2 linked regions of the Streptosporangium sp. NBC_01755 genome follow. Each later gene encodes a partner of the first gene's protein in a complex. Links are inferred from orthologs where the notes say so. Each region holds a gene or a part of one and is shown on either strand. Other genes may lie near its edges. The genes, in order: secY and secA.

Evidence for each region.
Region 2: the proteins of secY (region 1) and secA are in contact, whole or in part, in a crystal structure (PDB 3DIN), measured with the Thermotoga maritima proteins. The link is inferred for Streptosporangium sp. NBC_01755 from one-to-one orthologs. Residues at the interface, in WP_004081795.1 of Thermotoga maritima: Glu108, Gly109, Glu110, Glu111, Ala236, Glu237, Arg238, Arg239, Ile240, Thr241, Ile242, Gln243, Tyr244, Ala245, Arg246, Arg247, Val248, Thr249, Gly250, Arg251, Arg252, Val253, Tyr254, Gly256, Ala257, Ser258, Thr259, Tyr260, Leu261, Pro262; in WP_004082002.1 of Thermotoga maritima: Glu261, Ala262, Arg263, Lys300, Ala301, Arg302, Thr303, Ile304, Ile305, Leu323, Tyr324, Asp325, Pro326, Val329, Ser330, Tyr333, Ile336, Lys340, Phe345, Val349, Glu363, Phe364, Tyr374, Ser375, Gly376, Gly377, Glu393, Ile395, Thr482, Ser483.

What each region holds. Positions count from the first base shown.
Region 1 is NZ_CP109131.1:4,469,116-4,472,366, forward strand. The notes cover bases 181-3,118. They hold secY (preprotein translocase subunit SecY), read left to right. Parts: upstream 181-958; coding sequence 959-2,278; downstream 2,279-3,118. Other genes in these bases: rpmD (50S ribosomal protein L30), read left to right, coding at 181-324; rplO (50S ribosomal protein L15), read left to right, coding at 327-782; OG884_RS21585 (adenylate kinase), read left to right, coding at 2,278-2,928; map (type I methionyl aminopeptidase), read left to right, coding at 3,052-3,118. In the rest of the region: rpsE (30S ribosomal protein S5), read left to right, coding at 1-138; more of rpmD, read left to right, coding at 142-180; more of map, read left to right, coding at 3,119-3,251. UniProt on the Escherichia coli protein: The central subunit of the protein translocation channel SecYEG. Consists of two halves formed by TMs 1-5 and 6-10.
Region 2 is NZ_CP109131.1:4,890,698-4,894,422, reverse strand. The notes cover bases 78-3,489. They hold secA (preprotein translocase subunit SecA), read right to left. Parts: upstream 3,092-3,489; coding sequence 278-3,091; downstream 78-277. Other genes in these bases: OG884_RS23455 (winged helix-turn-helix domain-containing protein), read left to right, coding at 3,429-3,489; OG884_RS23465 (Rv3235 family protein), read left to right, coding at 78-231. Also shown: more of OG884_RS23465, read left to right, coding at 1-77; more of OG884_RS23455, read left to right, coding at 3,490-3,725. UniProt on the Escherichia coli protein: Required for protein export, interacts with the SecYEG preprotein conducting channel.

The sequences.
Region 1 (3,251 bases):
GCTCTGAAGGGCCTCAGCCGCCCCGAGGAGATCGCGGCCCGCCGTGGCCTGCCGCTCGAGGACGTCGCCCCCAAGGCGATGCTCAAGGCTCGCGCCGAGGGTCTCGCGGAGGCCGCGGCGGCGAAGGCGGTGAGCTAGCCCATGGCACGCCTGAAGATTACCCAGGTCCGCTCGAAGATCGGTGGCAAGCAGAAGCAGCGTGACTCGCTGCGCTCGCTCGGTCTTAAGCGAATCGGCGACGTCGTCGTCAAGGAGGACCGCCCGGAGATCCGCGGCATGGTCTCCGTGGTGACGCACCTCGTCACCGTGGAAGAGGTCGACTAGACATGGCAGAGAACACTCCGCTCCGCATCCACCACCTGCGTCCGGCCCCCGGCGCCAACAAGTCGAAGGTCCGCAAGGGCCGCGGCGAGGCGTCCAAGGGCAAGACCGCGGGTCGTGGCACCAAGGGCACGAGGGCCAGGAACAAGGTTCCGCTCGGCTTCGAGGGTGGTCAGGTTCCGCTGCAGCGGCGCCTGCCCAAGTTCAAGGGCTTCTCCAACGCCCTGTTCAAGACGACCTACCAGGTCGTCAACCTTGACAGGCTTGGCGAGCTGTTCCCCGAGGGTGGCGACGTCACCGTCGAGGCACTGATCGCCAAGGGTGCGGTTCGCAAGAACCAGCTCGTCAAGGTTCTGGGAACCGGTGACATCTCCGTGGCGTTGAACGTGGAGGCGCACGCCTTCTCCGCCAGTGCCAAGGAGAAGATCGCTGCTGCCGGGGGCTCCGTCTCCGAGCTGTAGGCGTCATCACGCGGCGCGGGGGCTCGTAATGGGCTCCCGCGCCCGTAGTGCGTTAGAGTTCGCTGGACAGTGGGCCTCGACTCATTTCCTTGGGCTCATTGACTGGATATGGCAAAGATGGAACACCCCCGCACCATCGCTGACCGACCTCGCCTTTCAGGCGCGCAGGAGGGACCGTGCTGACCGCATTTACCCGAGCGTTCCGTACGCCGGACCTGCGTAAGAAGTTGCTCTTCACCTTGGGCATCATCGCGCTGTTCCGACTTGGGTCGGTCCTGCCGACTCCGGGTGTGCATACCGAGAACATCAGCCGTTGTCTCACCCAGGCGCAGGCGGGGGACGCGGGCAACATCTACGGAATGGTGCAGCTGTTCAGCGGCGGCGCCCTCCTGAAACTTTCAGTGTTCGCCCTCGGCATCATGCCGTACATCACCGCGAGCATCATTCTCCAGCTGCTCGTCGTGGTCATTCCGCGCCTGGAGGCCCTCAAGAAGGAGGGGCAGGCCGGACAGACCAAGATCACACAGTACACGCGTTACCTGACTGTCGGGCTGGCCATCCTGCAGTCGACCGCCTTCGTGGCTCTGGCCCGCGGCGGTCAGCTGTTCCCGCAGTGCCGCGAGGAGATCCTCCTCGACAAGGACAACGTCTTCGCCATCGTCACGATGGTGCTGACCATGACCGCCGGTACCGCCGTCGTCATGTGGCTGGGCGAGCTCGTCACCGACCGGGGCATCGGCAACGGCATGTCCATCCTGATCTTCACGCAGGTCATCGCCGTCTTCCCGTCCGAGCTGATGAACATCGCCAGGCAGAAGGGCGGCTTCGTCTTCGCCGTGGTCGTCGTCGTCGGTATCGCGATGATCGCCCTGGTCGTGATGGTGGAGCAGGCCCAGCGCCGGATCCCGGTGCAGTACGCCAAGCGCATGGTCGGCCGTCGGATGTACGGCGGGACGTCGACCTACATCCCGCTGAAGGTCAACCAGGCCGGCATCATCCCGGTCATCTTCGCCTCCTCGCTGCTCTACCTTCCGCAGCTGATCACGACGCTCTTCACGAACAGCCAGGAAGAGCCGAACCAGATCATCCAGTGGATCTCGCAGGAGTTCGGCGGCGCAGGGACCACCCCGACGTACATGATCACCTTCTTCCTGCTTATTGTGTTCTTCACGTACTTCTACGTGTCGATTACCTTCAACCCCGTTGAAGTCGCCGACAACATGAAGAAGTACGGTGGTTTCATCCCGGGCATCCGCCCGGGGCGCCCGACGGCTGAGTACTTGAACTATGTGCTCACGCGACTCACCGCTCCTGGCGCGTTGTATCTGGGCCTGATCTCCATGGTGCCGATCGTCGCGCTGGCGCTCGTCGGTGCGAGTCAGAACTTCCCGTTCGGAGGGACGAGCATTCTGATCATGGTTGGTGTCGGCCTTGACACCGTGAAGCAGATCGAAAGCCAGCTACAGCAGCGCAACTATGAAGGCTTCCTGAAGTAGTGCGCCTCGTCCTGGTCGGGCCCCCCGGAGCGGGTAAGGGGACACAGGCCCAGTTCGTTGCGTCGAACCTGTCGATCCCGAAGATTTCGACAGGTGACATCTTCCGTGCCAATGTCTCGGGCGGTACGGAGCTCGGCAAGCTTGCCAAGGAATACATGGACCGCGGTGACCTCGTACCCGATGAGGTCACCATCGCGATGGTCCGCGACCGACTCGCTGAGAAAGACGCGCAGGATGGTTTCCTGCTCGACGGCTTCCCCAGGAACGTGCCTCAGGCCGAGATCCTGAAGAAGATCCTCGCCGAGTTCGGAGCGGGTCTGGACATCGTCCTGGAGCTCGTGGTCGACGACGAGGAGGTCGTCCGCAGGCTCGCCGGGCGCCGCACCTGTGGCCAGTGCGGTCGTATCTGGCACGTCGACTTCGATGACAAGAAGGACGACATCTGCGACGCCTGCCAGGGGCGGCTGTACCAGCGGGACGACGACAAGGAGGAGACCGTCAGGCACCGCCTGGAGGTCTACCAGGAGCAGACCGCGCCCCTGGTCTCCTTCTACGCGGACGAGGGCATCCTGGTCGGCGTCGATGCCACCGGTCCGGTGGAAGAGATCACTCAGCGCGCTATGGAGGCACTGAACCCTTTCATCGGCTAGCGAAGCGATATGTGCCTTGCACGCCATCCATGGGAAGCCATGGGTGGCGTGCTGTCATTTAGGGCAGAATCTGGGGAATTGAGCTTCCGGACCGCCCGTTGAACCACCCCAGGGGGTGCGCACGTGTTCAAGAAGAACAAACACGGAATCCAGATGAAGACGCCCGAGCAACTGGAGAAGATGCGGGCGGCGGGCCTGGTGGTCGGCCGTACCCTGCAGTTGCTGCGGGAGAGCGTCCAGCCGGGCATGACGCCCATGGACCTCGACGCGATCGCGGAGAAGGCCATCAGGGGTGAGGGGGCGATCCCCTCCTTCAAGGGCTA
Region 2 (3,725 bases), 420 kb from region 1 along the record:
GTCTCCTGTCACATGACCGGCAGGGCCCAGGCCGAGCTGGCCAGGAGCGGGAAGATCATCAACAGCGCGCGCCCGCCCCGGGCGGGCAGAGCCCATGTCTCCCAGCCCGAGGACGGGGTGGTGGAGATGTGCGCCGTGGTCGACTGCGGTGACCGCTCGCGCGTCCTGGCGCTGAGGCTGGAGCGCAGGGGCGTGCGGTGGCTGTGCACCGAGTTCGAGACGACGCCCTGACACGCCGCAGGGCCCGCACCACGTGTGCGGGCCCCGCAGGCGGCGATCAGGTCTCGACGTGCCTGGGGTCGCCGTGGCAGCGCTTGTACTTCTTGCCGGAACCGCAGGGGCACGGGGCGTTGCGCTCGACGTTGCCGTACGCGTCACGCTCGGCCTTGCTGCTGATCCGGGTGTGCTCCACCTCACCGCTCTCGCCCGGAGCCGTGTACTCCAGCTCGGTGGGACGCTGCGGGCCGCGCAGGCCGCGGGCGATGATCGAGCGGGTCTCCGCGACCGCCGCGTCCTCGGCGGGGTCGGCCTCCTCGACGATCGGGTTGCTCTGCACCTCGACCTCAAGGTTGAACAGGTAACCGACCGATTCCTCCTTGATGCCCTCAAGCATCTGGGAGAACATCTCGAAGCCCTCGCGCTGGTATTCGATCAGCGGGTCGCGCTGGGCCATCGCGCGCAGGCCGATGCCCTCCTGAAGGTAGTCCATCTCGTAGAGGTGCTCGCGCCACTTGCGGTCGAGAACCGACAGGATGACGCGGCGCTCCAGCACCCGCATGCCGTCCGGGCTCATGGCCTGCGCGTTGATCTCCTCCTCGCGACGGTCGTAGGCGGCCATCGCGTCGGCCTTCACCCGCTCGGTGAGGATCTGGGCGGTGAGCTCCTCGCGGCCTCCCACCTCCTCGATGAGCTCATCCGCGGTGATGCCGATCGGGTAGAGCTGGCCGAGTGCCTTCCACAGCTTGTCGAGGTCCCACTCCTCGGCGAAGCCCTCCGCGGTGGCACCCGCGATGTACTCGTCGATCACGTCGTTGACGAAGCCGCGAATCTGCTCGTGCAGGTCCGCGCCCTCCAGCACCCGGTGGCGCTCGGCGTAGATCACCTTGCGCTGCCGGTTCATGACCTCGTCGTACTTCAGAACGTTCTTGCGGATCTCGAAGTTCTGCTGCTCGACCTGATGCTGGGCGGAGGCGATGGCCTTGGAGACGATGCCCGACTCGATCGGGACGTCGTCCGGGATGTTGAGGCGCGTCATGATCATCTCGACCCTGGCCGAGTTGAACAGGCGCATGAGGTCGTCCTCGAGCGAGAGGTAGAAGCGCGACTCGCCCGGGTCGCCCTGGCGGCCCGAACGGCCGCGGAGCTGGTTGTCGATGCGCCGCGACTCGTGCCGTTCGGTGCCCAGGACGTAGAGGCCACCGAGTTCGGTGACCTCGTCGTGCTCGGCCTTCACGGCCTCCTTGGCCTTCTCCAGCGCCTCGCCCCAGGCCTTCTCGTACTCCTCCGGGGTCTCGACCGGGTCGAGGCCGCGGCTGCGCAGCTCCAGGTCGGCGCGGAAGTCGGGGTTGCCGCCGAGCATGATGTCGGTGCCTCGACCGGCCATGTTGGTGGCCACCGTGACGGCGTGCTTGCGGCCCGCCTCGGCGATGATCGCGGCCTCACGGGCGTGGTTCTTGGCGTTGAGGACCTCGTGCTTGACGCCCTTGCGCTTGAGCTCCTTGGCCAGGCGCTCGGACTTGGCGACGCTCGTGGTGCCGACCAGGACCGGCTGGCCCCTCTCGTAGCGCTCCTTGATGTCCTCGACGCTGGCCAGGAACTTGGCGTCCTCGGTCTTGTAGACCACGTCGGCCTGGTCCTTGCGGATCATCGGCCGGTTCGTCGGGATCGGGACGACACCGAGCTTGTAGGTCTGGTGGAACTCGTTGGCCTCGGTCGCCGCGGTGCCGGTCATGCCGGAGAGCGTCTCGTAGAGGCGGAAGTAGTTCTGCAGCGTGATCGTGGCGAGAGTCTGGTTCTCGTCCTTGATCTTGACGCCTTCCTTCGCCTCGATGGCCTGGTGCATGCCCTCGTTGTAGCGGCGGCCGTGCAGGACGCGACCGGTGAACTCGTCGACGATCAGGACCTCGCCGTCGACGACGATGTAGTCCTTGTCCTTCTTGTAGAGTTCCTTGGCCTTCAGCGCGTTGTTGAGGAAGCCGACCAGGTGGGTGTGCTCGGGCTTGTAGAGGTTCTCGATGCCGAGCCAGTCCTCGACCTTCTCCACACCGGACTCGAAGATGCCGACCGTGCGCTTCTTCTCGTCGACGGCGTAGTCGCCGGTGTTCTCCTCGCCGTCCTTGCCCTCGGTGCCCCTGCGAAGCCGGGGGACGATCTTGGCGAACTCGGAGTACCACTTGCCGGACTGCTCGCCGGGCCCTGAGATGATCAGCGGCGTCCTGGCCTCGTCGATGAGGATCGAGTCGACCTCGTCGACCACGGCGAAGTGGTGACCGCGCTGCACGCACTCTTCCAGCGACCACGCCATGTTGTCACGCAGGTAGTCGAAGCCGAACTCGTTGTTCGTGCCATACGTGATGTCGGCGTTGTACTGCCTGCGGCGCTCGTCGGCGGGCATGTTGGCCAGGATCACGCCGACCTCGAGACCGAGGAAACGGTGGATGCGGCCCATCTCGTCGCCGTCCCGCTTGGCCAGGTAGTCGTTGACCGTGATGACGTGGACGCCCTTGCCCGAGATGGCGTTGAGGTAGGTGGGCAGCGTGCAGGTGAGGGTCTTGCCCTCACCGGTGCGCATCTCCGCGATGTTGCCCATGTGCAGGTTGGCCCCGCCCATGATCTGCACATCGAAGTGGCGCTTGCCCAGCACGCGCCGGGAGGCCTCACGAACGGTGGCGAAAGCCTCGGGGAGCAGGTCGTCGAGGGACTCGCCGTCGACGTAGCGCTGCTTGTAGTCGGCGGTCAGCGCGCGAAGCTCGGCATCGGTCAGGCTCGTGAAGTCGTCTTCAATGGAGTTGACCTGGTCGGCGATCCGCTTGAGCTTACGCAGAAGCTTGCCTTCGCCGGCGCGAAGAATCTTATCGAGAAAGGCTGGCACTTTAGGTAAAGCTCCTCGCAGGTCTTCCGCGGCCGGACCGGCCCGGCTGAGGACGAGACATGGTTCTCCGCTGCCATCGTAGGCGGTTCCGCCACCAGACACAGCCACCCTGAAAGACGCTCTTGCGGCCTGTGGAGTTCCTTGCCCGCTTCTTTGAGAGAGTACGACCGAGCTCCAAAGGGTATGTCGTCTTTTGCCCTGTCCGCAGCTGGTAGTCGTGTGAAGACGGCACCACCCCGGGGATGTTCAGGGATGTTCAGACACCGGCATAGCATTTTTGTCGGTGTCAGGCGCTAGCCTCAGCCGCACACCGTGTTGTCTTCCCCCGGGGCGGTCAATGAAGCTCTCCCTCTCCTCAGACGAGGCCCGCCGCGTCATCCTGCGCGCCCAGGGGTTCCTCGGCGCGCAGTCCCGGCGCGGCGGCGCGGGCGCGGCCCTGCGCCGCCTGGGGGCCGTCCAGCTCGACACGATCTCCGTGCTGGCCCGCTCCCACGAACTGGTCGCGTACGCACGCCTCGGCGCGGTCGGCAGGGCGGAGGTCGAGCGGGCCTACTGGGACGAGCCCGCCAGGGCCTTCGAGTACTGGTGTCATGCCGCCTGTGTCCTGCCGATCGACGACTGGCCGCTGTACGCC